DNA from 2 places in the Chromobacterium sphagni genome. Region 2 is predicted to be linked to the other one. Evidence: predicted binding sites of a transcription regulator. Region 2 holds the regulator's gene; the other holds the start of a gene.
The links. Region 2 encodes FNR, which switches genes on or off when oxygen is low (the NO sensors DNR and NnrR bind a similar motif). Its sites were predicted from a motif close to TTGATNNNNATCAA; they were not measured.

Region 1: a site for FNR is predicted at 11,922-11,935, ahead of BI347_RS02725 (ATP synthase subunit I). Genes of this name have one in related genera too.

The regions. Positions count from the first base shown of each region.
Region 1 is NZ_MKCS01000001.1:546,672-562,646, forward strand. Features, by position in the region: gene rsmI (16S rRNA (cytidine(1402)-2'-O)-methyltransferase) at 1-806, opposite strand, end outside; gene BI347_RS02665 (penicillin-binding protein activator) at 867-2,018, shown strand; gene BI347_RS02670 (YraN family protein) at 2,015-2,353, shown strand; gene BI347_RS02675 (phosphoheptose isomerase) at 2,376-2,966, shown strand; gene BI347_RS02680 (BON domain-containing protein) at 2,968-3,555, shown strand; gene BI347_RS02685 (sensor domain-containing phosphodiesterase) at 3,601-4,803, opposite strand; gene BI347_RS02690 (Tim44 domain-containing protein) at 4,973-5,956, opposite strand; gene tsaA (tRNA (N6-threonylcarbamoyladenosine(37)-N6)-methyltransferase TrmO) at 6,023-6,709, opposite strand; gene BI347_RS02700 (GNAT family N-acetyltransferase) at 6,766-7,515, opposite strand; gene mnmG (tRNA uridine-5-carboxymethylaminomethyl(34) synthesis enzyme MnmG) at 7,709-9,610, shown strand; gene rsmG (16S rRNA (guanine(527)-N(7))-methyltransferase RsmG) at 9,607-10,236, shown strand; gene BI347_RS02715 (ParA family protein) at 10,233-11,024, shown strand; gene BI347_RS02720 (ParB/RepB/Spo0J family partition protein) at 11,029-11,886, shown strand; gene BI347_RS02725 (ATP synthase subunit I) at 12,002-12,340, shown strand; gene atpB (F0F1 ATP synthase subunit A) at 12,351-13,163, shown strand; gene atpE (F0F1 ATP synthase subunit C) at 13,229-13,516, shown strand; gene BI347_RS02740 (F0F1 ATP synthase subunit B) at 13,576-14,046, shown strand; gene BI347_RS02745 (F0F1 ATP synthase subunit delta) at 14,054-14,590, shown strand; gene atpA (F0F1 ATP synthase subunit alpha) at 14,599-15,975, shown strand, end outside.
Region 2 is NZ_MKCS01000001.1:1,134,070-1,150,044, reverse strand. Features, by position in the region: gene BI347_RS05510 (hydrolase) at 62-613, shown strand; gene BI347_RS05505 (DUF2322 family protein) at 990-1,319, shown strand; gene BI347_RS05500 (anaerobic C4-dicarboxylate transporter family protein) at 1,326-2,636, opposite strand; gene rplI (50S ribosomal protein L9) at 2,980-3,429, opposite strand; gene rpsR (30S ribosomal protein S18) at 3,451-3,678, opposite strand; gene priB (primosomal replication protein N) at 3,684-3,983, opposite strand; gene rpsF (30S ribosomal protein S6) at 4,002-4,379, opposite strand; gene BI347_RS05475 (hypothetical protein) at 4,536-4,838, opposite strand; gene BI347_RS23465 (hypothetical protein) at 4,835-5,275, opposite strand; gene BI347_RS05465 (metal-sensitive transcriptional regulator) at 5,286-5,612, opposite strand; gene BI347_RS05460 (multicopper oxidase family protein) at 5,672-7,150, opposite strand; gene BI347_RS05455 (inositol monophosphatase family protein) at 7,286-8,077, opposite strand; gene BI347_RS05450 (RNA methyltransferase) at 8,225-8,989, shown strand; gene BI347_RS05445 (DUF1853 family protein) at 8,979-9,890, shown strand; gene fnr (fumarate/nitrate reduction transcriptional regulator Fnr) at 9,941-10,687, opposite strand; gene hemN (oxygen-independent coproporphyrinogen III oxidase) at 10,794-12,200, shown strand; gene BI347_RS05430 (methyl-accepting chemotaxis protein) at 12,407-14,422, shown strand; gene BI347_RS05425 (alanine/glycine:cation symporter family protein) at 14,811-15,975, opposite strand, start outside.

The sequences.
Region 1 (15,975 bases), 590 kb from region 2:
TGGTCATACAGCTGCTTGCGGTTGGCGCCGGTGATCTGGGCCGCCAGCGTGGCGGCTTGCTTGGTGGGCAGCTCCGCCGCCAACAGTTGCAGCACGCGCACGGTTTCGGCTGGCAGCGCGTCGTCGCTGGCTTCCACCGCCGGCGCGGCGTCTATGATCAGCGCGATTTCGCCGCGCTGCTGGTTGCTGTCGGCCTTCACCCACTCCAGCAGCTCCGCCGCCGGCAGCGCCTGGAAGGTTTCGAAGGTTTTGGTCAGCTCGCGGCTGAGCATCACCCGGCGCTCCGGTCCCAGCTCCGCCACGATGTCGGCCAGCGCGTCCACGATGCGGTGCGGCGCTTCGTAGCAGATGGTGAGGTGGGGCGCGTCCTGCCATTGCTGCAGCGTCTTGCGGCGCTCGCCGCTTTTGGATGGCAGAAAGCCGTGGAACAGGAAGGTGGGCGCGGTGAAGCCGCTGGCGGATAGCGCGGCGATCACGGCGCTGGCGCCGGGCAGCGGGCGCACCGGATGGCCGGCGGCGCGCACGGCTTCCACCAGGCGGGCGCCGGGATCGGATACCGCCGGGGTGCCGGCGTCGGACACCTGAGCGACGATCTGGCCTTCGCCCAGCCAGCGGATCACCTGTTCCGCCATGCTGCGTTCGTTGTGTTCGCGCAGGCTGACCAGGCGCTTGGCGCGTATGCCATATGCGGATAGCAACTGGCCGGTAACCCGAGTATCCTCGGCGCAGACGACATCCGCAGCCTCGAAGACCGCCAGGGCGCGGGCGCTGATGTCGGCCAGATTTCCAATGGGCGTGGCCACCACATATAATGTGCCGCGACAGAAACTTTCCCTGGCAGCATCAAGCAGGTGGGCGAACGAAGTATGCAAAGACTGACTCCGCTGTTGGTTGGCGTCTTGTTGACGTGGTTGACGCCGACAATGGCGCAAACCCCCGACTATATCATCCAAAGCAATAGCGCGCCGATCCGCTCGCTGAGCGCGCCGCCCGGCCAGACGCCGCGCTTGGCGCCGGCTCCGGCCGCCGCCGCTCCTGTCGGCAGCCCGCAATCGTCCTTGCCGACCAGCGCGCCGGCAGCCAGGGCCCCTGCCCACGCCAGGGTGCGCATCGGCGTGATCCTGCCGGTGGAGTCGTCAGCGTTGGGTGAGGCGGCGGCGGTGGTGCGCAGCGGCGTGGAGGCGGCGGCGCAGGTGGACCAGAGTGCTGAGCTGATCAGCGTGGACGCCACCACCGACAATGTGGTGCAGCGCTACCGCGCGGCGGTGGCCGATGGCGTCAACGTGGTGATCGGCCCGCTGTCGCGCGACGCCATCGCCCAATTGGCGCCGTCGGTGACGGTGCCGACGCTGGCGCTCAATTCCGTCGGCCGCGAGGTGGCGGCCAATCCCAGGCTGTATTCGCTGTCGCTGATCGTGGAGGGCGAGGCCCGCCAGCTGGCGCGGCTGATGCGCGACGACGGCCGCACCAGCCCGATGTTGGTGGTGGGTCGCGACGCGCTGTCGCAGCGGCTGGGCGCAGCCTTCGCCGACGAGTGGCGCGCGCTGACTGGCAAGCCTGCGCTGCAGCAGCCGTTTGACGCCGACAATCTGCCTGCGCTGCTGCAGGCCAGTGGCCAGGCCGACGCGCTGGCGCTGGCGCTGGACGCCGCGCAGGCGGCGAAACTCAAGGCGGCGCTGACGCCGGACATGCCGGTGTACGGCACTTCGCAATTGAATGTGGGCGGCAGCCAGCCGGAGTTGGCCGGTGTGCGCTTCATCGACATGCCATGGTTCCTGATGCCGGACCATCCGGCGGTGAAGCGCTACCCGCGCCCGGCCAACGCGCTGACGCCGCAGACCGAGCGTCTGTACGCGCTGGGCATCGACGCCTACCGGCTTGCGGTGCAGATGGCCGGCAGCCGTCCCGGCGCGATCATCCGGCTGGATGGCGTGACCGGCGATTTGAGGCTGGGCCGCGACCGGGTGTTCGAGCGCCAGCTGCCCGCCGGTGTGATGGGCGGCAACGCGCTGCAATGAACCAGGCCGGCCGCGAAGCCGAAGACCGCGCGCTGGCGCTGCTTGAGGCCCGCGGCCTGAAGCTGGTGGCGCGCAACTGGCATTGCCGCGGCGGCGAGATCGATCTGATCATGCGCGATGGCGGCTGCTGGGTGTTCATCGAAGTCCGCCATCGCGGCGGCAGCCGCTTCGGCAGCGCCGCCGACAGCATTACCCAGGCCAAGCAGCGGAAACTGCTGCTGGCTGCCGAGGTCTATCTAGCCAGCCACAATATCGACGCTCCCTGCCGTTTCGACGCGGTGGTGAGCGTGGGCGGCGATCCGCCGCAGTGGCTGACGAACATTTTCACGCAGTAAGTAGAGAAAAGGGGATCCCCCAATGGATCTGATTGACCGGGTCAACGGCCACTTCCTGGAAAGCATCGCCACCAAGCAGGAGGCGATGGAACTGCTATCGCCGGGCGTGGCGGCCGCCGCGGAGCGCATGGTGGCCTGCCTGATGAACGAGGGCAAGATTCTGGCCTGCGGCAACGGCGGCTCTGCCGCCGACGCCCAGCATTTCGCCGCCGAGATGTTGGGCCGCTTCGAGAAGGAGCGCCCGGGCCTGGCGGCGATTTCGCTGGCCACCGACACTTCGGCGCTCACCGCAATCGGCAACGATTACGATTTCGACATGGTGTTTTCCAAGCAGGTGCGGGCCTTGGGGCATACCAACGACCTGCTGCTGGCGATCTCCACATCCGGCAATTCCGCCAACGTGATCGAAGCCATCTACGCCGCGCATGAGCGTGGCATGAGCGTGATCGCGCTCACCGGCAAGGACGGCGGCAAGATCACGGAAATCCTGTCGCCGGAAGATATCCATTTGAACGTGCCGTCGCTACGCACCTGCCGGATCCAGGAAGTGCATATCCTGCTGATCCACGCGCTATGCGATGCCATCGACTGCATGCTGTTGGGAGGGGAGTGAAATGAAGCGTAGCGTATTTGCGTTGTTGCTGGCGGCCGGTTGCGCCAGCGCCTTGAGCGGTTGCGTGGGCCTGGTGGCGGCTGGCGCCGCCGGCGGCGCGCTGGTGGCGTCCGACCGCCGCACCAGCGGGTCTTATGTGGATGATCAGGGCATAGAGCTGAAGTCCGGTGAGCAGATCGCCAGCCGGCTGCCGTCGGCCCACGTCAACCGCACCAGCTTCAACCGCGCGGTGCTGCTCACCGGCGAGGTGCCCAGCGACGAGGCGCGCCAGCAGGCCGAGTTGATCGCGCGCGGCATCCCCAATGTGCGCCGCGTCTACAACTATACGGTGGTGGCGCCGGTGTCCGGCTTCTCCGCGCGCAGCAACGACACCTGGATCACCAGCAAGGTGCGCGCGCGGTTGCTGGACGGCAAGGGCGTGAATCCCAACGACGTCAAGGTGGTGACGGAGGCCGGCGTGGTCTACATGCTGGGCCTGGTGACCCAGGGCGAAGGCGCCGAAGCGGCGCGCGTGGCCAGCGAAACCGCCGGCGTGCAGAAGGTGGTGACGCTGTTCGAATACATTCAGGATGTGACCCCGGCGCAGTAAGGTCGGGACGGCGGGAAGGAGAAGGGCGGCCCAGGCCGCCCTTTTTCATACCGTGCTGCTTTGCGGCACCAGCAGGTCGGCGCACAGCACATGCATGCACTCGTCGATCTCTATCGCCATCGACATCGTCAGGCAGGAGCGCGGATCGGTCATCGACAGGTAGGGCTCGCTCATGTACAGCACGCCGGGCTGGTCGACCGCGTGCTGGAAATAGCTGCGGCGCGACCACACCGCGCCGGTGGTGTCGGCCAGCGGCGCGTAGCGCGGGTCGGTGGCGGCGGGCGACTGGCGGCTGTTGAGGTTGCGGCCTATCTGCCGGCCTTCGCTGTCCAAAAGGAAGCAGCGGATCACGTCCGGCAGGCTCAGCATGGGTTTGGCGGCTAGGTCGAACGGCGTGCCCTGCATCAGCGAGATGGCGCTTTGCACGAAGCATTGCCGCGCCAACTCGATCTGGCGGCGGGTGAGCTTGCGCTTGAGCAGCGAGTGCGCCATCAGTTCATCCCAGCGCTCGTCCAGCCTGGGGGTGATGATCTCGTCGCTGGTCGGCTGCTCGGCCGGATGGGCGATGAAAAAGCCCTGGATCAGGTCGCAGCCCGAGTCCATCGCAATCAGCACGTCGCGTTCGGTTTCTATCCCTTCCACCACCACCAGCGCACCAATTTCGTGCATCAGCCGCACCAGCCTGGTCAGCAGGCTGCGGCTGCGCGGCTGCAGGATGGCGTTGCGCAGCAACTGGCGGTCGAACTTCACCAGGCTGGGCTCCAGCTGGCATACCCGCTCCAGGTTGGAGTGGCCGACGCCGAAGTCGTCGATGGCGATCATGAAGCCATGGTTCTTCAGGATGTTGACGCCTTCGATCAGCGCCTCGTCCACTTCCAGCACGTGCTCCAGCACTTCCAGCACCACTTTGTGCGGTTCCAGGCCGGCCTGGCGGATGTTGTTGACCAGCGCCATCGCCCGGTCCGGGCGCGACAGCGAGGCGGCGTCGATATTGAGGAACAGCCAGTGCGGCTTGTCGGTCGGCAGCTGCAGGAAGCGCTGGATATGGGCGTGGCAGACGGCCAGGTCGAACTGGTGGCGCTTTTCCGGCGACACCATGGTGTAGAAGGCCTCGGCGGGGCTCAGCGCGGTAATGCCCTGCTCGGCACGCAACAGCGCTTCCATGCCTATGCTGCGTCGATGCGCCAGGCTGTAGATGGGCTGAAAGTGGCTGCCGATTTTCAGGCCGGCGTGCTCGAATGCTGTCATCGCGATACTGCCTCCATGTGTCCGGGCTCTATTGGTCCGTATCCCCGCTGCTCAAGCAATCGGCATTCCAGTTTAGTGCATGGGCAATAAAATAAAAAACGGGCCCGAGGGCCCGTCGTCAACGAATGTTAAGTTGACGGGGAAAACAACAGCCCCGTCGGCCGAACAGTCAGTTTTGCTGGATGCCGGCCACCAGCCACTTGCCGCCGGTGCTGCCGTCCTTGATGTAGTGCCAGGTTTCGCTGAACGGCACGATGGGAGAGCCCACTTCTTCGCTGACGTTGCCGCTGAACTGCACGCTGGCCACGTAACGGCCGTTTTCCACGGTGGCGTCGGCCAGTTGGCAGTCCAGCTGCGGGAAGTCGGCCACCGCGCTGTTGCCGCCGATGTCGTCGCGCAGCGCGTTGAACAGCTCAGGCGTCATGTACTTGCGCACTTCCTCCAGGCTTTCCGGCGTGTTCAGGCTTTGCAGGTGCAGGAAGGTGGCCTTGGCCTGGCGCAGGAAGTTGGGGGTTTCGGTGCCGTCGGGCAGGCGCGCCGGCGCGCTGGCCGGCGCGGCATTGAAGCCGCCGCCATTGCTGAAGCCGCCATTGTTGCTTAGGCCGGAGCCTATCTTGGGGATGGCGTCAAAACCGCTGGCCTGGCTGTTCATGCCCTGCGGCATGCCCGCCGGTTGCGGCGCGTTGCCCACCGGATTGCCGGCTTTGCGGCGGAAGTACATCATGCCGCCGACCAGGGCCAGACCCAGCAGCGCCAGCATGCCCCAGGGCATGCCGCCTTTTTCCTGCTGCGCCGGAGCCGATTGCGCGGCTTGTTGCTCGGTCGGCGCGGCGTTCTGCTGCGCCGGAGCGGCCTGCTTCTCGTTGCCGGAGGAGCCGATCATGTAGCCGGCCGCGGCGCCGACTGCGCCAGCCGCCAGCGCTGTGCCGATGCCCGGGCCGGATTTCTGCGGAGCCTGAGCCGGGATGCCGCCTGCCTGCGGCGCGGCCATCGGCTGCGGGGCCGGGGTGCTGGGTTGATAGGTACGGGTGGGGGCGGAGCGCTGCATGCCTGCGCTCTTGCCTTTGCCCAGGCGCGCGGCCTCGGCAAATGGACTGGCCAACACGGAAACCATGGTGAAGGCGAGTACGATCGTCTTCGCACGAGTGGTCATGTTTTATTTTCCTGAGTGGTTTGAGTTGCCCGGATATGACCGGGAAGATGCAATTTAGTTTTGGTTTTAATCAAGAATTTCAAGCACAGTGGCGATTTCTTCGCGGATGCCGAAGCGGACATTGTAGCAGTATAGCGACACGCCATAGATCCGGCCGGGATCATCCTGGTAGGCCGGGCGGGGATCTTGCGCCAGCACCTGCTCCACCAGCAGGGCGAAGTCCGGCGGCGCATCCAGGCCGGCGAGCTGTTGCAAGGCGTTCGCGCTCCATTCCACCCGCAACTGCGGCGGGGGGCCGCTGACAAAGCCGCCGCTGGCCTCCGGCCGGGCTTCCGCAAACGGTATGTAAGGCTTGATGTCCACCACCGGCGTGCCGTCCAGCAGATCGGCCCCGGCCAGCCGCAACCGCACGCCATGGTCGCATTCCACTGCCGCCAGCTCCACCAGCGACAGGCCCAGGGGATTGGGCCTATGGGTGGAACGGCTGGCGAACACGCCCACCTTGGCGTTGCCGCCCAGGCGGGGAGGGCGCACCAGCGGTTGCCAGCCGCGGCCCATGGTCTGATGGAAGATGAAGCTGATCCAGACATGGGAGAACGCCGCCAGGCCGCGCACGCAATCAGGCTGATTGTAGGGCGGCAGCAACTCCAGGGTGACGCGGGCGGCATTGGCCAGAGAGGGCTGGCGTGGAATGCCGAATTTTTCCCGGTAAGGCGAGCGGATCACGCCCACTGGTTCGAAAGCGTAAGTCATGGCCGGATTGTAGCATCTGCGCGCGCCGCATCCGGCGGCGGCGCGGATGGCCGGCGTCAGCTGATAAAATGTTTGTTGTAGCGGGCGTTAAGCTGGTTCATCGGCAGCAGCATGAAGAAGTCGGCGCAGTTGAAGTCAGGGTCCCAGGCCGGCTCGCCGCAGACGTGGGCGCCGGCGCGCAGATAGCCCTTGATCAGCGGCGGCAGCGGCACCGGCGCGGAGTTGTCGATCACGCGGTCCAGCGGCAGCGGCAGGTGGGGGAACACGCGCCAGTCGGCCGGCGCCAGGTGCTTGCCTTCCAGCTGGCGGTATAGGCTCACCGCCTGGTGGCCGCCGTCGGTCAGCGACACGCTGGCGCAGCCGGCCAGATAGGCGCCGCCCTGCTGCTGTACATAATCGGCCAGGCCGGACCACAACAGCGCGATCACCGCGCCGGAGCGGAAGTCGCGGTGCACGCAGGAGCGGCCCATTTCGATCAGGCTGTCGCGCAGGTGGGCGAGGCGGCCCAGGTCGAACTCGTGTTCCGAGTACAGGCAGGGCGCGCGGCGGGCGGCCGCGGGCGGCAGCATGCGGTAGGTGCCTACTATCAGGCCGCTGGTGTGGTCTTCCACGATCAGGTGGTCGCACAGTTCGTCGTACTCGTCGCAGTCTATGCCCAGCTCGCGCGAGGCAAGTTCGGCGCCCATTTCGCCGGCAAACACGTCGAAGCGCAGCTTCTGCGCGCGGCGGATGTCTTCTGCGCTGTTGGCCAAGCGGACGGCCAGCCTCGGTTTGGTCCTGCCTGCAAGCTGTTCATTTAGCAGCATGTTTTGCCCCTCGTGGTGATGAGCCACATGCTAGGGGCGCTGTTTGACGTGTTAATGTCTGTGCGATGACCTTGTTATGACTGTGGCTTGACGATAGCGTTACGCGCTTGGATTTATTGAAATCAAGGACTTATCAGCTAAACCGTTTTGGCGTAGAATAGGCCGTTTTTCCGCCAGATTTGCTCCTTCAGCCATGATTTATCCGACAAGCTTCGACGTGATAGTGGTGGGCGGCGGTCACGCCGGCACCGAGGCCGCGCTGGCCGCGGCGCGCATGGGGTGCGCCACCCTTCTTCTGACGCACAATATCGAGACCCTGGGTCAGATGTCGTGCAACCCGTCGATCGGCGGCATCGGCAAGGGCCATCTGGTGAAAGAGGTGGACGCGCTGGGCGGCGCGATGGCGCTGGCCACCGACATCGGCGGCATCCAGTTCCGCACGCTCAACGGCTCCAAGGGCCCCGCGGTGCGCGCCACCCGCGCCCAGGCCGACCGCGTGCTGTACAAGGCCGCCATCCGCGAGATGCTGGAGAACCAGCCTAATCTGACGTTGTTCCAGCAGCCGGTGGACGACTTGTTGATCGAAGGCGACCGCGTCGCCGGCGCCATCACCGCCATCGGCATCACCTTCCGCGCCAAGACTGTGGTGCTGACCGCCGGCACTTTCCTGTCCGGCAAGATCCACGTCGGAATGGAAAATTACACCGGCGGCCGCGCCGGCGACCAGGCGGCGTCCACGCTGGGCGCGCGCTTGCGCGAACTGAGCCTGCCGGTGGGCCGGCTGAAGACCGGCACGCCGCCGCGCATCGACGGCCGCAGCGTCGATTTCTCGGTGATGGAGGAGCAGCCGGGCGACATCCCGGAGCCGGTGTTCTCCTACCGCGGCAAGCGCGAAATGCATCCCAGGCAGCTGCCGTGCTGGATCACCCACACCAACGAGCGCACCCACGACATCATCCGCAGCGGCTTCGACCGCAGCCCGATGTTCACCGGTGTGATCGAAGGCGTCGGCCCGCGCTACTGCCCGTCCATCGAAGACAAGATCAACCGCTTCGCCGACAAGGACAGCCATCAGGTGTTCTTGGAGCCGGAGGGCCTGACCACCCATGAGTTCTACCCTAACGGCATTTCCACCAGCCTGCCGTTCGATATCCAGCTGGCGGCGGTGCGCAGCATCCGCGGCATGGAGAACGCCCACATCCTGCGCCCCGGCTACGCCATCGAGTACGATTACTTCGACCCGCGCGGCCTGAAGGCCTCGCTGGAGACCAAGGCGATCAAGGGCCTATTCTTCGCCGGCCAGATCAATGGCACCACCGGCTACGAAGAAGCCGCCGCGCAGGGCCTGCTCGCCGGCCTCAACGCCGGCCTATACGTCCGCGAGCAGGACGCCTGGTGCCCGCGCCGCGACGAGGGCTATCTGGGCGTGCTGGTGGACGACCTGATCACCAAGGGCGTGTCCGAGCCGTACCGCATGTTCACCAGCCGCGCCGAGTTCCGCCTGCAGCTGCGCGAGGACAACGCCGACCTGCGCCTGACCGAGATGGGCCGCAAGCTGGGCTTGGTGGGAGACGCGCAATGGGACGCCTTCTGCAAGAAACGCGATGCCGTCGAGGCCGAGAAGGCGCGTCTCGCGACCACCTGGCTGCATCCGTCCAAACTGTCCGATCCGACCGGCCTAGAGCGCCTGCTGGGCAAGGGCATCGAGCGCGAGTACGCGCTGTCCGACCTGCTCAAGCGCCCCAATGTGCGCTACCGCGACCTGATGTCGGTGCCGGAAGCCGGCGCCAGTGCCCCCGAGCTTGACGAGGTGGTTGCCGAGCAGGTGGAAATTCAGGTCAAATACCAGGGATACATCAACCGCCAGAACGAAGAGCTGGCGCGCCGCGACAATCTGGAAGACATCCGTCTGCCGGGCGACATCGACTACAGTCTGGTGAAGGGCCTGTCCAAGGAAGTGCAGCAGAAGCTTAACCAGCAGCGCCCGGAAACCATGGGCCAGGCTTCGCGCATCCAGGGCATCACTCCCGCCGCCGTCGCCTTGCTGATGGTGCACCTGAAGCGCGGCTTCACCGACGCCACGAAAACCGCATGACACAACATATCGCAGAATTGCACCAGGGGCTGGCCAAGCTGGCCCTGGACTTCACCGAACGGCAGCAGGAATTGCTGCAGCGTTACCTGGCGCTGCTGGTGAAATGGAACCAGACCTACAATCTCACCGCCATCCGCCAGGAAGAACGCATGGTCAGCTATCATTTGCTGGACAGCCTGAGCCTGGTGCCGCACCTGGCCGGCGGCGCGCGCATGCTGGACGTGGGTTCCGGCGGCGGCATGCCGGGCATTCCCACCGCCATCGCGCGGCCGGACCTGCAGGTGGTGCTGCTGGATTCCAACCACAAGAAAACCACTTTTCTACGCCAGGTGGTGGTGGAACTGGGCCTGCCCAACGTCCAGGTGGTAACCGACCGCGTCGAGGCCTACCAGCCGGAGGCGAAGTTCGACCGCATCACCAGCCGGGCGTTCTCCGAGCTGTCCGAGTTCGTCAAGCTGACCCGCCACCTGTTGGCCGAAGACGGCCAGTACGTGGCGATGAAGGGCGTGTACCCGTATGAGGAAATCGCCTTGCTGCCGCAAGGCGTGGCGGTTTCGGAGGTGCTGCCGGTAACGGTGCCGGGGCTGGACGCCGAACGCCATCTGGTGAGGATGGTGCTGCAATGAATCCACGCGTGATCGCGGTGGCCAACCAGAAGGGCGGAGTGGGCAAGACCACCACCGTCGTCAATCTGGCGGCCGGTTTGGCCGATCTGGGCCGGCGGGTGCTGATCGTCGATCTCGATCCCCAGGGCAACGCCACCATGGGCAGCGGCATCGCCAAGCAGTCGCTGGAGAAGTCCGGCTACGACGTGCTGCTGGGCGAGGCCACCGTGGAGGAGGCGCGCCAGGATGCCAAGGCGGGCGGCTACCACGTGCTGCCGGCCAACCGCGATCTTGGCGGCGCCGAGCTGGAGCTGGTCAACGAGCTGGCGCGCGAGGCGCGGCTGAAAAATGCCTTGGCCGCGGTGGAGGACCAGTACGACTATGTGCTGATCGACTGCCCGCCGTCGCTGAACCTGTTGACGCTGAACGGCCTGGTGGCCGCGCACAGCGTGCTGATCCCGATGGTGTGCGAATACTACGCGCTGGAAGGCCTGTCCGATCTGGTGTCCACGCTGCGCAAGGTGCGGCTGGCGGTCAACCCCAAGATCGAGATCATGGGCCTTTTGCGCACCATGTTCGACGCCCGCAACAATCTGTCGCAACAGGTTTCGGCGCAACTGGCGCGCCATTTCGGCGACAAGGTGTTCCAAACCGTCATCCCGCGCAATGTGCGCCTGGCCGAGGCGCCCAGCCACGGCTTGCCGGGCCTGGTCTACGATCGCAACTCCCGCGGCGCTCAGGCGTACCTGACGCTGGCGCAAGAGCTGATCGAGCGCCTTGAACCCGCAACCGCAACTCCCACCGTCTGACAATATGGCCAAACTCAAAGGATTGGGGCGCGGACTTGACGCGCTCCTGTCCACCGCTGACACGGTGGACGACAGACTGACCACCCTTCCCATCGACAGCATCCGTCCCGGCAAGTACCAGCCGCGCAGCTTCATGGACGAAACCGCGCTGGAAGAGCTGGCGGCCTCCATCCGCGTGCAAGGCATCATCCAGCCGCTGATCGTGCGCGAGCTGGGATTGGGCGACTATGAGCTGATCGCCGGCGAGCGCCGCTGGCGCGCCTCGCGCAAGGCCGGCCTGGCCGAGGTGCCGGTGGTGATCAAGAGCGTGCCCGACGAGGCGGCGCTGGCGATGGCGCTGATCGAGAACATCCAGCGCCAGGAACTGGACCCGATCGAGGAGGCGCAGGGCATCAAGCGGCTGATAGACGAATTCGGCCTCACCCACGAAGCCGCGGCCGACGCGGTGGGCCGTTCGCGCAGCGCGGTGTCCAATCTGCTGCGCTTGTTGGTGCTGCCGCAGCCGCTGCAGCAGATGATGCACGAGGGCCAGCTGGAGATGGGCCACGCCCGCGCCTTGCTGTCGCTGCCTACCGTTTCCCAGCTTGAACTGGCGCAAGAGGTGGTGCGCAAGGGCTTGTCGGTGCGCGAGGTGGAGCGCCGGGTGCAACAGCATGATGTGCAAAAAACCACAGTTGCTCCGCAACAAAATCGCGTCGATCCCGATGTGGAGCGGCTGGAAAACCAGGTGTCGGAAGCGATAGGCGCCAAGGTCAGCATTCGTCATGCCAATGGCGGCAACGGCAGGCTGATCATAGAATATGCCAGTCTGGACGAGTTGGATGCGCTGCTGGAGAAATTGCAGAAAAAACCCCAAAAATGAGAATGTTGCGCCGCAAAAGCCGCCCAGCGGCAAAGTTGACGCAACTCAAGCGCAAAGCCTATAATCCAGCGGTTTTTTTGCACTGGCAGTCATGGTAAATCCGGAAGTGAGGCGCGTGCTGCGCCTGCAGGCCAGCCTGGTCGGGCTGGCGGTGCTGATTTCACTGCTTGTCGGCGCCGGAAGCCTGGTAGTGGTGGTGTCCACCCTGCTGGGCGGAGTGGTGGTGCTAGTGCCGGCCCTGGTGTACGCCAGGATCGCCTATGCCAAACGTCATGTCCCTCCCGCGGCGTTGATCAAGGCGCATTTTCTGGCCGAAGCGGTAAAGTTTTGCCTGACCGTGCTGTTAAGTGGCGCGGTTTGGGCTGGTTTCAAGGATTTGTCCGTAGTCGGCTTTCTCGGTGGGTTCTTTGCCGCCATCTCCGGCTACGGTTTCGGGCTTCTAATCAAAAATTGAGAAAAGAGCGATGGCAAGCAACGCAACTGATTACATCAAGCACCACCTAACCTTCTGGAACTCGGATCCCTCGGCCGGCTTCTGGAGCCTGCACGTCGACACGTTCTCCATCTCCCTGCTGCTTGGCTTCCTGTTCGTAGGCGTGTTCGCCATGGTGGCGCGCCGCGCCAGCATCGAAGCGCCGGGCCGCCTGCAACTGTTCGTGGAGATGATTATCGAACTGGTGCAGACTCAGGTGCGCGAAGTGTTCCACGGCAAGAGCAAGATGATCGCCCCCCTGGCGCTGACCATCTTCTGCTGGGTGTTCCTGATGAACTTCATGGACCTGTTCCCGGTGGATCTGTTCCCGATGGCCGCGCAGTGGATCGGCTACACCTTCTTCGGCCTGGAGCCGCATCACGTGTATTTCCGCGTGGTGCCGTCCGCCGACGTCAACTCCACCTTCGCCATGTCGCTGTCGGTGCTGATCCTGATCGTCGCCTTCTCGATCAAGGCCAAGGGCCTGGGTGGCTGGGGCAAGGAGTTGCTGACCGCGCCGTTCCATTCGTCCCATCCTGTGGGCGCCGTGATCCTGGCTCCGCTGAACTTCGCGTTCCAGCTGGTCGAACTGGCCGCCAAGCCGATTTCGCTGTCTCTTCGTCTGTTCGGCAACCTGTACGCCGGCGAACTGATCTTCATCCTGATCGCGCTGCTGCCTTGGGGCCTGCAGTGGGTGCTGGGCGCGCCGTGGGCGATCTTCCACATCCTGATCATCACCCTGCAGGCCTTCGTGTTCATGATGCTGACCATCGTGTACCTGAGTCTGGCAGTGGAAGCGCACTGATTTACCCGTAGATTGACCATACTTTTTTACCAACCATCCTTGCTTTAAGTCTTAGGAGATACACAATGGAAGCACTCGTTTCTCAGATCCAGTCGATGACCGCTATCGCTGCAGCCCTGATCATTGGTTTGGGCGCTCTGGGCACCGCTATCGGTTTCGCCATTCTGGGCGGCAAGTTCCTCGAGTCCTCCGCTCGTCAGCCGGAAATGATCCCGGTTCTGCAAACCAAGCTGTTCATCATCGCCGGTCTGCTTGACGCGATCTCCATGATTGGTGTCGGTGTTGCCATGCTGTTCACCTTCAACAACCCGTTCCTGGCTGCCGCCCTGGCCGTTGTCAAGGCTGCCCACTAATCCGTTTTCCAACGGACGTGTAAACGGTTGTTGTAGTCATACTCTGGAGGAAAACAAGCGTGGAATTTAACGTAACACTACTGGGCCAGGCGATCACGTTCGCCATCCTGGTATGGTTCACCATGAAGTTTGTTTGGCCTCCGCTTACCAACATGATGGATGAGCGGGCCAAGCGCATTGCTGATGGCTTGGCCGCTGCGGAACGTGGCAAGCAGGATCTGGAAGCCGCTGAAAAACGCGTAGCGGACGAAATCCGCAAGGCGAAGCAGCAGGCTACCGAGATCGTGGTTGCAGCCGAGAAGCGCGCCAACCAGATCGTGGATGAAGCCAAGGAAGCGGCCCGCACTGAGGGTGCCCGCATCGTGGCCGACGCCAAGTCGGAAATCGATCAGGAAGTGCTGCGCGCCAAGGAATCCCTGCGCGCGCAGGTGGCCGAGCTGGCCGTCGCCGGCGCAGAGAAGATCCTGCGCAAGGAAATCGACGCGGCCAAGCACGCCGACCTGCTTGCCTCCATCAAAGCGGAGTTTTAATTAACTCATGGCAGAACTCATTACCGTCGCAAGGCCCTACGCCGAAGCGGTATACAGCCTCGCCACCGAACAGCGTAGCCTCGATCAGTGGTCGGATGCGCTGTCGTGGCTGGCTGCCATGGTGAACAACCCGGATCTGGCGCAGGTAGTCACCAATCCGAAACATACCGCACAAGAGGTTGAGGCGCTGATGCTGGATGTGCTCGGCAACCGCGGCAACGAGGAAGTGAAACGCTTCCTCGCCGCGCTGATCGAGAACGCCCGTTTGACGCTGCTGCCGGAAATCGCCGCGCAGTTTGAACTGCTGAAGGCGCAATCGGAAGACATAGTGGACGCCCAGGTGGAGTCCGCTTTTGCCATGTCCGATGCACAACAAGCCGAACTGACCACCACGCTTTCCAGGAAGTACGGCAAGACCGTACGTCTTGACGTGCGTGAAAACCCCGCGCTGATTGGCGGGGTGCGTGTGCTGGTTGGCGACGATGTCATCGACGCTTCCGTGCGCGGCAAACTGCAAGCAATGGCAGCAAGCCTCAAGAATTAGGAGAGATCATGCAGTTGAACCCCTCTGAAATCAGCGATCTGATCAAGGCCAAGATCCAGAATCTGGCTGAAGGCGCTGAAGTTCGCACCAAGGGCACGGTTATCTCCGTGACCGACGGTATCGTCCGCATCCACGGCCTGGCCGATGTGATGCAGGGCGAAATGCTCGAATTCCCGGGCAACACCTTTGGCCTCGCCATGAACCTGGAGCGCGACTCTGTCGGCGCCGTGGTGCTGGGCGAGTACGAGCACATCTCCGAAGGCGACGAAGTCAAGTGCACCGGCCGCATTCTGGAAGTGCCGGTTGGTCCGGAACTGATCGGCCGCGTGGTCAACGCGCTGGGTCAGCCCATCGACGGCAAGGGTCCGATCAACGCCAAGCTGTCCAGCCCGATCGAAAAGATCGCGCCGGGCGTGATTGCGCGCCAATCGGTATCGCAGCCGATGCAGACCGGCCTGAAGGCCATTGACTCGATGGTTCCGGTCGGCCGCGGCCAGCGTGAGCTGATCATTGGCGACCGTCAGACCGGCAAGACCGCCGTGGCTCTCGACGCCATCGTCAACCAGAAGGGCAACGGCGTCATCTGCATCTACGTAGCCGTAGGCCAGAAGGCATCGTCGATCGCCAACGTGGTGCGCAAGCTGGAAGAGCACGGCGCGATGGAACACACCATCATCGTCGCCGCCACCGCTTCCGAAGCCGCCGCGCTGCAGTTCATCGCGCCGTACTCCGGCTGCACCATGGGCGAATACTTCCGCGACATCGGCGAAGACGCGCTGATCGTATACGACGACTTGTCCAAGCAAGCCGTTGCGTACCGTCAGATTTCGCTGCTGCTGCGCCGTCCGCCGGGCCGCGAAGCCTACCCGGGCGACGTGTTCTATCTCCACTCCCGTCTGCTGGAGCGCGCTTCCCGCATCAACGAGGACGAGGTGGAAAAACTGACCAAGGGCGCCGTGAAGGGCAAGACCGGTTCGCTGACCGCTCTGCCTATCATCGAAACCCAGGCCGGCGACGTATCCGCCTTCGTTCCGACCAACGTGATCTCGATCACCGACGGCCAGATCTTCCTGGAATCCGACCTTTTCAACGCAGGTATCCGTCCGGCCATCAACGCCGGTATCTCGGTATCCCGCGTCGGCGGCGCGGCCCAGACCAAGGTCATCAAGAAGCTGGGCGGCGGTATCCGTCTGGCCCTGGCCCAGTACCGCGAACTGGCCGCGTTTGCGCAATTCGCTTCCGATCTGGACGAAGCGACCCGCAAGCAGCTGTCGCACGGTGAAGTCGTGACCGAGCTGATGAAACAGAAGCAGTTCTCCACCCTGTCTACCGCCGAAATGGCGCTGACGTTGTGGGCGGTGAACAAGGGTTCGTACGAAGACGTA
Region 2 (15,975 bases):
TAAGGATGCCGCCAGCCGACAATGGCGCTAAGCTGGCGGCTTGACTCAACCGGAGCTGATCATGCTGATGCAAAAACAGGACGCCGCCCTGCTGGTGGTCGACATCCAGGAAAAGTTGCTGCCGGCGGTGTACGACGCCGACGGCCTGCTGCAACGCAGCCGCTGGCTGGTGCAAGCGGCGCGCGACCACGAACTGCCCATTGTGTTTTCCGAGCAATACCCGCGCGGCCTGGGCGGCACGGTGGCGGCACTGCGCGAGGCCGCGCCGCAAGCGCCGGTGGTGGACAAGCTGCACTTCTCCTGCGTGGCAGCCGGCTGCCTGCCGCCCCAGTTGCTGGCTAAACGCCAGATCATAATCTGCGGCATGGAGGCGCACGTTTGCGTGCTGCAGACGGCGCTGGAGCTGCTGGAGACCGGCAAGCAGGTATTCGTGGCGGCGGACGCGGTATCCAGCCGCAAGGCTTCCGACGTCGAGCTGGCGCTGGCGCGGATGCGCGCGGCCGGAGCGGCGATAGTCAGCCGCGAGATGGTGTTGTTCGAACTGCTGCGCCAGTCAGGCGGCGATCATTTCAAACAGATGAGCCAACGCTACCTGATGGGCGAGCAGCCTTAGCCGGCGGGCCGGAAATGAAGCGGGGTTGTCGAAGCTTACCTCTTCGACAACCCCGTTCCAATGGCGGCTGAGCCGCTCTCATCCTCCCCTTTGCAGACTGGCGCTGTGGACCTTGCGGCCCCGCTCGCTTGCATGCCTTCTACTCAGCAAACACCGTGCCAGCCGCAAAGCGCTTGAAAAGACCGTTTCAAACGGAGATATTCAAGGTCAGCCGGTCAAAATCGCACCAAATTAGTGCAAGACAATGCCGGCCGGCACCAAACTGAAACATAAATTAACATTTACTGTCACACAAATGGCAACTACGTACTAGAACTGTCATGTTTCGCCCTTATTCTCATCCACTGCAGTCGCAAACATAACAAGGAGAATGACCATGGCCACCTTCCAGGAACAGCTGTCCACCCTGCCCGCCACCGACGACATCGCCGCCATCGTGCTGCTGAACCCGGCAGGCGAAGCCGTGCACCGGCTGGAAAACCAGCCGGGCACCGCCGGCTCGCTGCGCGTCTACCACGCGCTGGTGAAGCGCCATGGCCATATCGACCGCAAGGCCGCCCGCGAAGGGCTGGAACTGTTCGCCGAACACACCGCCGCCGCCCGCGCGGCGCCGGGCAGCCATCCCAATATCGACCGCCTGCTGGCCATCGCCGAAGACAACGCCCCCGGCCTGCGCGCGCGCGTGGTGCTGGCCAGCGAAAGCTGATTCCGCTCAGCGCAGCGCCTGCAGCGCGAAACCGGCCGCGATCGACACCGTGGTGGTCACCAGGCCCGGCAGGATGAAGCTGTGGTTGAACACCCAGCGGCCGATGCGGGTGGTGCCGGTGTAGTCCATCTCCACCGCCGCGATGATGCTGGGGTAGCTTGGCAGCACATACACCCCCACCACCGCCGGATAGATTGCGATCAACAGCGGCGGCGCCAGTCCCAACGACACCCCCAACGGCATCATTACCTTGGTGGTCGCCCCCTGGCTGAACAGGATCACCGCCATGGTGAACACCGCGCAGGCGAACAGCCACGGCGCGGCATGGACAATGCTGACGATATTGTGCTGGAACAGCGGCAGATTGGCCTGGATGAAGGCATCGCTCATCCAGGCCGCGCCCAGGATGGTCACCGCCGCCACCGCGCCGGATCGGAACATGCCGCCGGCCGCCATGGCATGCAGATCGGCCTTGCACACCATCACCGCCAGCGCGGCGTAGCCCAGCATGCACATCTGGATCACGTCCACCATTGCCACCGGCTCCATGCCATGCGCCCCGGGCCAGGCTGGCCGCAACTGCGGCAGCGCCGCCAGCAACACAATCAGCGCCACCGTGGCGAGAAAACCATACACCGACCAGGCGGCGGTTCTCGGCAACCCCTGCGCGTCCGCAGTCGGATCCGGCCGCGCGAGGCCGTCCGCAAGCCGCTGCCGGTAAACCGGGTCGTCGGCCAGTTCGCGGCCATAGCGCAGCATCGTCAGGCCGCCAGCCAAGGTGCCGAGCAAAGTGGCCGGAATGCTGATCATGATGATGTCGGTGAGCGCGACGCCGTGCGGCGCCAGCACGGCGGCCAGCGCGACCGTGGCGGCCGATACCGGACAGGCGACGATAGCGTTCTGCGAAGCCACGGTCAGGCCGGCCAGCGGCCGCTCCGGCCGGATGCCGGTTTTCTCCGCCACCTCCACCACGATCGGCATCAAGGCCAAAGCGATGAAGCCGGTGCCGGCCAGAAAGGTGGACAACCAACCCACCAGCGGCGCCAACAGCACGATGTGGCGCGGACTGCGTCGGAGGAAACGCGCAGCCAGCGCCACCATGTAGTCCAACCCCCTGGCCGACTGCAGCGCGGCGGAGGCGGTGATCACCGAGATGATGATCAGGATCACGTCTATCGGGGCATGGCCGGGCTTGAGGCCGAAGCCGAAGGTGAGGATGAACAGACCCGCGCCGCCGGTGACGCCCAGGCCGATCCCGCCCATGCGCACGCCGATGAAAATCGCGCCCAGCACCACCAGAAGTTGCAGATAAACCATGAGACGGCTCGTTGTGGATTGCAGGCCTTATTGTCGCAATATCGCAACGCAGACAGATTGTCCCAGATCAGCCGGAACCGCAATCCGCCGGCTGCATGCCAACTTCCCAGCCGCCGTGGCCGGTATCGCTCCAAGGCCGCCGCGATTCCCAGATAGCGGCGCCCAGCCGTCGGCTCCTGGCGCGACAGCCTTCCGTCCAAGCGGCGTCCGGCGCAAAGCCGGGCCGAAATACATCCTCCTCAGCTCGCGCACGCCGTAGTTGCCCCACCCAACCCGCTGGACGCCGAACGTGAAAAAGCCCGCTCGAAAGCGGGCTTTTCTTGAAGCCTTCCTGAATCAGGAATTAGGCTTCGGCAACTACAACAACCTTGATCGCGCTGACCACGTCATGGTGCAGAGCGATTTCGATGTCGTATTCGCCGATGGCCTTGAACGGGCCGTTCGGCAGGCGGACTTCGAAACGCTTGATGGCCACGCCGAACGCGGTCACGGCTTCAGCCACGTCCACATTGGTCACCGAGCCGAACAGGCGGCCGTCAACACCTGCTTTTTGAGCGATGGTGATAACAGCGTCAACCAGCTTTTCAGCGCGGACCTTGGCATCGGCCAGGATCTCTGCTTGCTTGGCTTCGAGGTCGGCGCGGCGAGCTTCGAACTCTTTCAGGTTGTTTTCGGTTGCGCGCTTGGCTTTGCCTTGCGGGATCAGGAAGTTACGGGCAAAGCCGTTCTTCACGTTGACCACATCACCCAGTTGACCCAGGTTGGCAACTTTTTCGAGCAGAATGATTTGCATCTCTAAGTTCCTTTCCCGGTCTTAGTGCTGGTCGGTGTACGGCAGGAAAGCCAGGAAGCGAGCACGCTTGATAGCGGTGGTCAGCTGACGCTGGTAGCGAGCCTTGGTACCGGTGATACGAGCCGGGATGATTTTGCCGTTTTCGGCGATGAAATCTTTCAGGAGATCAACGGATTTGTAGTCGATTTCCTTGATGCCTTCCGCCGTGAAGCGGCAGAACTTCTTGCGCTTGAAGAGTTGACGAGCCATTTTGACTAACCTTTTACAAATTCAACATATTCGATATTGAGTACCAACCGTGGATTGCGCAGACTGCGCTGACCGAGAAATCCGGTGACGTTGATCACCTGTCCCGCCAGTTTCCCGGAATGTTTCCGGGCGTCGTCGCCTATCCACACGGCCTGTATATCGCAGGCCACATCGCGTTCGAATCCGCCAGCTGTCTGTCTAGACTGATGCTTGAGCCACATTTCCACTACCGGCAAGCCGGCGGGCGTGTACCTCAAAGCATCCTCGCGCTCAACCGTGACGGTCAGTACCAGACGGTTCTGCAAGTCCGCTACCTCTGCCGATTAGGCAGAAGCTTCGGCCTCGGCTGCCGGCTGCTGGGAATCCAGCAGGTTTTTGGCCTTTTCGTCCTTCATCATCGGGGATGCATCGCTGATAGCGCGGTCCATCTTGATGGTGAGGTGACGCAGAACAGCGTCGTTGAACTTGAAGGCGTGCTCGATCTCGGCCAGGGCTTCCGGCTGGCACTCGACGTTCATCAGAACGTAGTGAGCCTTGTGCAGCTTCTGGATCGGGTAAGCCAGTTGACGACGGCCCCAATCTTCCAGACGATGGATCTTGCCTTCAGCGGCCAGAACCATACCCTTGTAGCGTTCGATCATGGCCGGGACCTGTTCGGACTGGTCCGGGTGCACGATGAACACGATTTCGTAATGGCGCATGTGAACTCCTTTTGGCTATTCGTAGCCTTTTGCCATGCGATTGCAAAAGGCAAGGTAGTAAACCGCAGCATTCTACGCACTTTGCCGCGGCCAGGCAAACTTTAAGCGCGATTTTTCAGCGACTTCGCCGCGCCGAGCCGGCAAAACGCGGCGATTTTACAACTTCTTGCTGCGCTTGATGTTCACCACCACGCCGTCACGCAGCGTGACGATGGTGGTGTAGGGAATATTGCCGTTCGCCAGCCAGGACAGCTGGCGAGTGGTGGAAACGGTGGCGATGCCGCTGGCCACGCCGCCCTGATTGCTGTCGCTGCCATAGTCGGGCCTGCCGGCGGTGGACACCAGCTCCGCCTCCAGCATGCCATTGTGCAGCTTGATGAAGGTTTCAAACGGGATCGGTTCGGCGTGTGCGACGCCGGCCACTAGCAACAAGATCAATACAACGAATCGCGTGGTCATTCGCTTTCTCCTGAACCTAATGCATGGTCAGATGCGAAACTTTTCCAGCCTACTGCGAATATCCTTGGACAAAAAAGGGAAGTGATATCGCCCTTTTCTCTCCCAAGAATCGGTGCCTGCAATATGCCCGCATCCTGCAACTCAACCGACAGCTGATCGTGTGGATAAAGATAGAACCGCTCTTGGTCTCGGAAAGCAATATGGATGCTCTTGCCACAATACTTGCGATCGAAAGCCATACGCCCCTTCAGTTGCACTTTGAGGACAGTGCGGCCATCGACATGGCAGGCGATGAAGTCGGCTCCTTGCCAGTCATCCGTCAGGCGCAGGCAGTTGAAGCCATAATCAGCTAGCACAGCCGCCAACTTCTGAAAATTGTAGTTTTCCTGCTGCCGCGCATTCAATTGACGATATTCGACACGCTGCCAAGCCGGCATAGCCTACTCTTTAGCGCACCTTCTTCACCACGTCTATCAGCTCGGTCACCATGCCGGTGGCGTCGCCCTGCTGCAACGCGCGCGCCACGCAGCCCTTCATATGATTTTCCAGCAATTGCAGCGCCACCGCGTCCATCGCCGACTTCACCGCCGCCACCTGGGTCAGCACGTCGACGCAATAGCGGTCGGAATCTATCATGCCGCTGATGCCGCGCACCTGGCCCTCTATGCGCGCCAGCCGTTTGAGCAGCGCCGCCTTGCCCGGCTGCACCACCGTGCGCTCGCCGGCCGGCGGCTCGTGACAGCAATCATCGTGTGGGTGGCGGGTATCGGTCATGGCTTGTCCTGGATTATCAATATCGGCATTATCGCGCATCCGGCGGCAGCGTGCCCGGACTAGGCTCTGACATCCAACACGCCCATCATGCCGGCGTCCTCGTGTTCCAGGATGTGGCAGTGGAACATGCGCGCCCCCGCCATCTCCTGGCGGAAACGCAGCCTCACCTTCTGTTCCGGCGGCACATTGACCACGTCGCGCCAGGCGAGATAGGGCTCGTCCCGCCAGCCCCTACCGTCGTGGCGCGCCACCACCTGGAACTGGGTGCCGTGCAGGTGGAAGGGGTGGTCCATATCGGCCTGGTTGTCCACTTCCCATTCCTCCACCTGCCCGGCCTTGCCGACGAAGTCCACCCGGTCCATATCGAAAATCTTGCCGTTGATCAGGAACATCGCCGCCGGATTGGCCATGTCCTCGCTGAACACCACCCGGCGCTTCACCTGCGGCAACCCCAGCGCCTCGATGCGGCGCAGCCTGGCTGGCAAGGGCGCGGCGACGGCATCCGCCCCGCGCTCCAGCGCCAACAGCGGCAAGGCGCTCTCCTGCTCCAGCCCCATCATCTTGCCGCGCGCATAAGGCAAGGCCAGCAGGCCGGCCGGCTTGCCGACCGCGAAGCGTCCGGTCACCACCAGTTCGGCGCGCGCGCCCGGCGGCAGCAACAGGCTGTCCAGCGGGCGCGGGCTGGCGATCAAACCGCCATCGGTTCCGACAAGATGCACCTCATGCGCCGGCAGCGCCAACCGCAGCACCCGAGCGCTGGTGGCGTTCCAGACGCGCCAGCGCTGGCGCTCGCCCATACCCAGGGTCAATTTCGGCCGCCAAGCGCCATTGACCAGCACGAACTGCCCCTCCCTGCCGTCCATAAGGTCGGCGTCGCTGCTACCGGCGATCTGCCCGCCATCGTCCAGCTTCAGGTCAGACAGCAGCAGCCACTGCTCGGGCAGATGGGCCAGCGGATCATCGCGGCGCCGCACCACGAACACTCCGGCCAGGCCGCGATACACCTGCTCGGCGGTGTGGCCATGCGGGTGCGGGTGATACCAGTAGCTGCCGGCGGAATCAGGCGGCAAAGTGAAATGGTAGTCGCGGCCCTGGCCGGCGGGCACCGCGTCGTGCGGATTGCCGTCCTGGTCGGCCGGAATCGGCAGGCCGTGCCAATGCACAGTGGTCGCTTGCGGCAGGCGGTTGTCGAAACGCAGGCTGAGCGACTCGCCCTCGTACAGCTCGATCGCCGGCCCCGGCACGCTGTCGTTGTAGGCCCAGAAAGCGGTGGCGGCCTTGCCGGGCAGCAAAGGCAGGTTCAGCGGCGCGGCGGTCAGGCAGCCTTGCAGCGCGCCGTTCTTCAGCTCCAGCGGCAGCCGCCTCAAGGCCGGCAGGGATGCACCGCGTCCCAAACCCAGGCCGGCCGGATCGGGCATGCCGCCGGCCAGTTGCGACCCACCGTGTCCGGCATCGGAGGACGCGGCCAGCGCCGGCCGGCCCAGCCAGGAAGTCAGGGCCAGCGCAGCCCCCCATTGCATCACTTGACGACGTTGCATCTCAGACTCCATAGATACCCCACACAGGTATATTGAAGCCTAGAGCGCGGCCGCTGGCAACGGTTCCGCGCGCCAATGAAAAAACGGCAAGCCTGAGCTTGCCGTTTTTCTGATGAAAGGCTTGATTGCTTGCGATTACTTGGCGACGTGCGGGGTCAGGATGTGCAACAGCTGGGCCAGCACTTTCGGGCTGGCGGCGACGATGTCGCCGGATTCCAGCCAGCCTTGCTCGCCGGTGAAGTCGGTGACGATGCCGCCCGCCTCCTGCACGATCAGGCTGCCGGCAGCGATGTCCCACGGCTTCAGGTTCAGTTCGAAGAAGCCCTCAACGCGGCCGCAGGCCACATTGCACAGGTCCAGCGCCGCGGCGCCTTCGCGGCGCACGCCGGCGGTCTTGGCGATCACGTCCTTCAGCATGCCCATGTATTGATCGAGATAGCTCTGGTCGGACACCGGGAAGCCGGTGGAGATCACGCACTCGTTCATCATGAAGCGCTTGGAAACGCGGATGCGGCGGTCGTTGAGGAAGGAACCCACGCCGCGCGAGGCGGTGAACAGATCGTTGCGGCTTGGATCGTAGACTACCGCCTGCTGCACCTGGCCCCTGTGCGCCAGCGCGATGGAGATCGCGTACTGCTGGTGGCCGTGCAGGAAGTTGGTGGTGCCGTCGATGGGGTCGATGATCCACTCGTATTCGGAGGAACCGACGCCTTTGGCGCCCGACTCTTCTGCTAGAATCGCGTGTTTCGGGTAGGCCTCGAGGATGGTGTGGATGATAGCCTCTTCGGCTGCGCGGTCCACCTCGGTAACGAAGTCGTTGTGTTTCTTCTTCTCTACGCGAATGGTATCGAGGTTGAGCGACGCGCGCTGGATAACACTGCCAGCACGGCGAGCGGCTTTTACCGCGACATTGAGCATCGGATGCATTGACGGCCTCTACACTTGAACAATAGGCAGGCGCGGCGTTCGATCACGCGACGCCTGCTGGTAACAATCTGGGTTAAGGAACAAAAAAACCCGACGCCTGGGCGCGGGCTTTTGATATATGCCCGCTATTTTAATGTGAAACCGCCAATGAATAAACCCCAAGTACCTGATTTTCTGAAAAACATCCGCATCGTGCTGGCCAGGCCCAGCCATCCGGGCAACATCGGCTCGGCCGCGCGCGCGATGAAAACCATGGGGCTGACCCGCCTCTATCTGGTGGAACCCAAGGTGTTTCCCAGCGACGAAGCCAACGCGCTGGCCTCCGGCGCGGTGGATGTGCTGGAGCGCGCCACCGTGGTGTCCTCGCTGTCTGAGGCGCTGTCCGACGTCACCGTGGCCTGCGCGCTGACCAGCCGCCGCCGCGAGCTGACCACCCCGCTGTCCACCCCGCGCGAAACCACGCCGGAACTGGTGGCGCGCGCGCGCGACGGCGAGCTGGTGGCGCTGGTGTTCGGCAACGAAACCTTCGGCCTATCGATAGAGGAAGTGGAGCAGTGCAACCGCCTGGTCACCATCCCTGGCAATCCGGACTACTTCTCGCTGAACCTGGCGATGGCGGTTCAGGTGATGACCTACGAGCTGTTCAGCCATACCGGCGTCGGCGTGGAATACCTGCGCGCCGACGGTGAAGCCGCCACCCAGGGCGAAGTGGAGGGCCTGTGCGGCCACCTGGAGCAGGCGATGGAGGAGATCGGCTATTTCCGCCGCCGCAACAGCGAGCGGCTGATGCGCCGCATGCGCACCCTGTTCAACCGCTCGGGGCTGCTGCGCGACGAAATCGACATCCTGCGCGGCTTCTTCAAGCAGGTGCAGCGCGCTGCCGACGGCAGCCTGAAACGGGATGAAGACTGAGCCGGATTTCTTCCTGCCCTACGCGCACCCGGCGGTGCGCGATCTCGCCTTTTTGCTGACCTCCCCCTCCCCCTGGCTGTGCGGCGCCGATCTGCCGCCGGAACGGCTGCTGGGTCCGGACGGCGGCGCGCTGCTGCGCCAACTGGACCAGCAGCCGGCGCCCTTGCTGGCCTGGCTGGCCTTCGCCCGCGGCAACAAGCTGGGAAAATATGCAGAAAGACTATTTTCTTTCTGGTTCAGATGGTCGCCACACATACGGATTGCCGCTGAAAACCTCAACGTCATCAACAGCACGCGCCGCACGCTGGGCGAGTTCGACTTCCTGCTGTGGCTGGACGGCGAGCCCTGGCATCTGGAAACCACCAGCAAATTCTATCTGCAGCTGGACGACGATCCCGCTTCGCTGATCGGCCCCAGCCTGCGCGATGCCTGGCGGCTGAAGGCGACCAAACTCGCCACACAGCTGCAACTGAGCCGCCATCCAGCCGCCGCAGCGCTATTGCCCGATGGTTTCGCCGACTGCCGGATAGGCGCGCGCCTGACCGGCTGGTTCTTTTACGCCGCCGGCCGGCCGCTACCACCCCTGCTGGCCCGCGGGCAATTGCGCGGCTGGTACGCGCCGCTGGAACAGGATTGGCCGCAAGCGCAGCCAGGCTCGCGCTGGGCCTGGCTGCCGCGCCTGTCCTGGCTGGCGCCGGCGCTGCTGGACGAAGGCGACATCCAGCAGCAGGCGGCCCTTCGTGCGCGGCTGCAGGCCAGCCAGGCGCCGCAGCTGGTGGCGGAGCTGCAGCCCGCCGCCGGCGGCTTGTGGCAGGAAGTGGCGCGCGGCTTCGTCACCCCCGACGGCTGGCCCGACCCCGCGCGGCTGGCGGAGCTGCAAAGCAATCTGCCGCAGCCATGAAAAAAGGCAGGCCTGATGGCCTGCCTTTTCATTGCGGTGATACGCCCGGCTCAGTGGCCGCTGGCGTGAATGCAGCCGGCGATCAGGTTTTTCAGATCCTCCACCTTCACCAGCTGGATATGCTTGTGGTCGACGGTGATCCAGCCCTGCTGCTGGAACTTGGACAGCGTGCGGCTGACCGTTTCCAGCTTCAGCCCCAGGAAGCTGCCGATTTCCTCGCGGCTCATGCGCAGGATGAAATCGTTGGCGGCGAAGCCGCGGGTCGACAGCCGCTGCGACAGATTCAGCAGGAAGGCGGCGATGCGCTCTTCCGCCTTCATATTGCCCAGCAGCAGCATCACGTTCTGGTCGCGCACGATCTCGCGGCTCATCAGCCGGTAGAAATGGTGCTGCAGGCTGGGGATGTCGCGGCTCAGCGACTCCATGCGGCCGAACGGCAGCTCGCACACCTCGCTGTCCTCCAGCGCGATGGCGTCGCAGCTGTGGTTGTTGGTGGAGATGCCGTCCAGCCCCATCAACTCGCCCGACATCAAAAAGCCGGTCACCTGCTCACGGCCGTCCTGGCTGGCGACGCAGGTCTTGAAGAAACCGGTGCGCACCGCGTACAGCGACTTGAAGCCCTCGCCGCTGCGGAACAAGTATTCGCCGCGCTTCAGGCGGCGGCTCTGGCGGATCACCGTATCCAGCTGGCTCATCTCCTCGCGGTTGAGTCCGACCGGCAGGCACAGCTCGCGCAGGCTGCAGCTGGAGCAGGATATTTTCAGTGTGTGTAGAGCTGTATGGTTTTGTTCAGACATGCTGTGTTTGCTGCAAGCTGGTGAAGCTTGACCCTCGTCAATGCGGAATTCGCAGGTTTTGCGCAAATTTACCAGTCCACCAGAAGTTTTACCATCCGAATACGACATGAAAACCACCCATCCGTTTTCCCCCGCCCATTTCGAGTTCGACAGAGCACTGATCGAACGCCTGGATGGATCGGGTCCAAGATACACGTCATACCCGACTGCGGATCGCTTTACGCCGGGCTTCTCAGCACATGACTACCAGCACAGGCTGCAGCAGCGCCGGATTGGCGCCAACCGCAAACCTTTATCATTGTACGCTCATATACCATTTTGCAACACAGTTTGTTATTACTGCGCCTGTAACAAGATCATCACCAAAAACAAGGGCAAGGCCGACCAGTACCTAGACTACCTGGAGAAGGAGATCCGCTTGGTGGCGGAACAACTGGGCTGTCGGGAAAAAGTGATACAGCTGCACTTTGGCGGCGGCACGCCCACCTTCCTGTCCGACCCGCAGCTGAAACGGCTGATGGCCATGCTAGGCGAGCACTTCGAGTTTCTGAGCGACGGAGAATATTCCATCGAGATCGATCCGCGCAAGGTAAAACGAGAAACCATGTTCAGTTTGGCAGAATATGGCTTCAACCGGATCAGCGTCGGCGTGCAGGATTTCGACCCGGCCGTGCAGCTGGCGGTCAACCGCGTGCAAAGCGAGCAGGAAACCCGGGAGGTGATCGAGGCCGGGCGCGAGGCCGGTATGAAATCGGTCAGCCTGGACCTGATCTACGGCCTGCCGCTGCAAAGCCGCGGCTCCATGCTGCGCACGCTGGAAAAGGCCATCGCCCTCGATCCGGACCGGCTTGCGCTGTACAACTACGCCCACCTGCCGACGGTGTTCATGCCGCAGCGGCGCATCCATGAGGCCGATCTGCCCAGCGCTGGCGCCAAGCTGGACATCCTGCAGAACGCGGTGCAGATGCTGAGCGACGCCGGCTACGTCTTCATCGGCATGGACCACTTCGCCAAACCGGACGACGAACTGGCGGTGGCGCTGCGCCAGGGCCGGCTGCAACGCAACTTCCAGGGTTACTCCACCCATGCCGACTGCGACATGCTGGGCTTCGGCGTATCGTCCATCGGCAAGGTCGGCTCCTGTTACAGCCAGAACGACAAGACACTGGAGGGTTATTACGCCGCGCTGGACCAGAGGCGGCTGCCGGTGGTGCGCGGACTGACGCTGGACAACGACGACGTGCTGCGCCGCACCATCATCCAGGGGCTGATGTGCCGCTTTTCGTTGTCTGTCGAAGCGATCGAAGAGATCCACGGCATCGATTTCGCCCAGTATTTTGCGGCGGAAATGCCACAGATCCGCGATTTCCAGCAACAGGGCCTGTTGTCCTTCGACGGCGACTTCCTGATGGTGGAGCCCAAAGGGCGCTTCCTGATCCGCAACATCGCCATGGTCTTCGACCGCCACCTGCGCGAGCGCAAGACCCACGCCCGCTATTCGCAAACCATCTGACCATTGCCGCCGCCCGAATTGCCGGCGGCGGCGTCTTGCCCCGCTCCACCGCATACACTCCACTCGCACAAGACGGCTTAACGCAAACTGCAAGAATTCCGCTTTGCGCTAAGCAAATTCACTTATACAGTGAACAGCGAGAAACCCCCGTTCGCATGTCTGGAACCAGAACGTTGTAGTCATGGTTGATTCGAAGGAGCCGTTGCATGTCCACCCCCATCGTCAGGCTGATGCAACGCCTGAGCTATCCCCAGCGCTTCGCCCTGATAGGCCTGGTTTTCGCCGCGGCCCTGCTCTATCTGGTGTACGGCCTGTATCACAGCAACCAGGACAATATCGACTCCACCACCAAGGAAAGAGTGGGCGTGGTTTACATGCAGCCGCTGGCCGGCCTTCTGGCCGCGGTCCAGCAGCAGCAGGACTTGGCGGTGCACGCGGCGCTCGGCGACGGACAGGCCAAGAACGCGCTGGCCGCCGGCGCATCGCAGTTGCAGGCGCGGTGGCAGGCGCTGAAAACCGTCAATGAACAACTGGGCGCCGACCTGGCCAGCGGCGATGCCTGGAAGGGCGCCGCGGCGAGCTGGGACAAGCTGCAGGCGCTGGGATCGGCCACGCCGGCGCAACTGATCGCCGGCTACGGCGCGCTCAACGACCAGCTGAACAATCTGATCGGCGTGATCAGCGACAACTCCAACCTGACGCTGGACCCGGACATCGACACCTACTATCTGATGGACGCCGCCACCACCAAGCTGACCAGCGTGCTCATCCATCTGGGCGAAGCCAACGCCATCGCCGCGCTGGCCGAAGCCAACCAGGCGCTGACGCCGGCGCAGCGCGACCGCCTGGTGGAATTGCGCCCGCTGATCGCGGAGGCCGGCGACGGCTTGGGCAGCGACGTCGGCAAGGCCATCGCCTACAACGCCAGCCTGAAAACCGGCCTCAGCGCCCAGGCCGACAAGCTTGCCGCCATCCTGAAAAGCCAGAGCGCCGCGCTGTTCGACGCCGTCGCCGGCAAAAGCGGCGCCGGCGGCCTGAAAGTGGCCGGCCACACCGCGGAAAACGCCCCCGCCATCGCCGACTACATCGCGCTGGAACTCAAGCAACTGGATCAGCTGCTGCAAGCGCGGATAGACCGCACCGCTTGGCAGCGCAACACCTACATCGGCATAGGCATCGCCGCCATGCTGCTGGCCATCTTCCTGTTCCAGCAACTCTATCTGTCCATCACCCTGCAACTGGGCGGAGAGCCGTTCTACGTGCAGCAAGTGGTGGAACAACTGGCCGCCGGCCGGCTGGACACTCAAATCCAGCTGCGCAGGCAGGATAGTCAGAGCCTGCTGGCATCGATACGCCAGATGCGCGACCAGTTGCGCGAAACCGTCGCCCAACTGCTGGATACCTCCAACGAGGTGAACAACGCGGCGGCCCAGATGGCGCAAAGCGCGCGCAGCATCACCACCAGCAGCACCCTGCAGAACGAGGCCGCCTTCAGCATGGCCGCCGCCATCGAGCAACTGAGCGCCAGCCTGACGGTGAGCGCCGAGCAGTCCGAACACGCCAATCAACTGTCGCGCACCGCGGTGGTGCAATCCACCGCCGGCGACAAGGTGATCAGCGCCACCACCACCAGCATGGACGGCATCGTGCGCGACGTATCCTCGGTATCGGAAACCATCAGCGATCTGAGCCGGCAGTCGGAGTCTATCGTCAGCATCGTCGACGTGATCCGCGACGTGGCCGACCAGACCAATCTGCTGGCGCTCAACGCGGCGATAGAGGCGGCGCGCGCCGGCGAGATGGGCCGCGGCTTCGCGGTGGTGGCCGACGAGGTGCGCAAGCTGGCCGAACGCACCGCGCTGTCCACCACCGAGATCAGCAATATCGTCGCCAGGATCCAGAGCACCGCGCAAAAAGGCAGCGAGAGCATGCAGGTGGGCATGCAGGCCATCATGGACGGCCTGCAGCGCAGCCGCGACGCCGGCTCCAGCATGGCGGGGATACGCCATTGCGTGGACGATGTGCTGGGCAGCATCAACCAGATCATGGTGTCCTTGCAAGAGCAGAGCAGCGCCAGCCAGGTGCTGGCGCAGAATGTGGAGCAGGTGTCGCGGATGTCGGAGCAGAACGCCAGCGAGGTCAAGGCCAGCGCCCAGACCGCAGGCGAGTTGCAGGCGATTTCACAGCGGCTGATGGGGCTGGCGAGCCGGTTTACGGTGTAAAGGAAAGCCTAAAGGCCATGCCGCTCACGTAAAACGAAGCCGACGGCATGGCTCACCCAACGCGGGAAAAGCAGTGGATTCCGCTACGCGGAAGATTGTTTTGATGACGGTTCCGCCCGCCGGACGGGCAAGGGAACTGCGCCGCCAGTTTCCTTGCAACCCTAGGCGGCCGCTGCGGCGCGGGAAACCCCGACAAAACAGCCTGGAGCCAGTAGCCGCCGAACTAGCCTTCGGCGTCGAACATGCGGCGGCTTATATCCCCTGGCTCCAGGCTATTTTATCGGCACGCGCCGAAGGGGAAGAGGATGGCGACCAAACCAAGCTCAGTTGCCCACACGCTCAGTGAACAATATTCATGGGTGTCTACAAGCCAACAAGCACCCCCTGGCTACCAAATCCCCTTCTCCACCTTGGCCGCCAGCTCGGGATACCCCTCCACCTTGAATTCCGGCGCCGCCACGCCCGCCTTCAGCTGGCGCTGATAATCGCCCAGCACCACGAAGAAGAAGCGCGACAACAACAGGATGGCCGCCAAGTTGATCAGCGCCATCATACCCATCGCCAGGTCGGCCATGTCCCACACCAGCGGCAGGCTGGCCAGCGCGCCGAACAGCACCATCGCCAGCACCACCAGCCGGAAGGCCAACAGCGCCTTCTTGCTGTTGCGGATGAATTCGACATTGCCCTCGGCGTAGGCGTAGTTGCCCAGGATGGAGGAGAAGGCGAACAGGAACATCGCCACCGCCAGAAAGGAAACGCCTATCGGCCCGAACTGCGACTCTATCGCCTTCTGCGTCAGCGCCACCCCGCTCAGCCCCTGGTCGTGCACGCCGGTCAGCAGGATGATGGCGGCGGTGGCGGTGCAGATCACCATGGTGTCGATGAACACACCGAACATCTGGATCGCGCCCTGGCTGGCCGGATGACGCGAAGTGGCGGTGGCGGCGGCATTGGGCGCCGACCCCATGCCGGCCTCGTTGGAGAACAGGCCGCGCTTGATGCCCAGCATCATCGCCTGGCTCACCGCGTAGCCGGCCACGCCGCCTGCCGCCTGCTCCAGGCCCAGCGCGCTCTTGACGATCAGCATGAACAAGCCAGGCAGCTCGGCCGCGTGGATGGCCAGCACGTAGAGGGCCATCAGCAGGTAGATCAGCGCCATCACCGGCACCAGCCATTCCGCCACCCGCGCCACGGCGCGCACGCCACCGAAGATCACCGGCGCGGTCAACGCCACCAGCGCCAGGCCCACCGCCCACGGCTGCCAGCCCCAGGCGCCCTGGGTGGCAGCGACGATGGAGTTGGCTTGCACCGCGTTGAACACCAGGCCGAAGGCCAGGATCAGACAGAGGGCGAACAACACGCCCAACCAGCGCTGGCCCAGGCCTTTCTGGATGTAGTAAGCCGGGCCGCCGCGGAAGGTGCTGTCGTGGTGGCTGGTCTTGAACAGCTGCGCCAGCGTCGATTCGACGAAGGCGCTGGACATGCCGAGCAAGGCGGTCAGCCACATCCAGAAGACCGCGCCGGGACCGCCGGCGGCGATGGCGATGGCCACC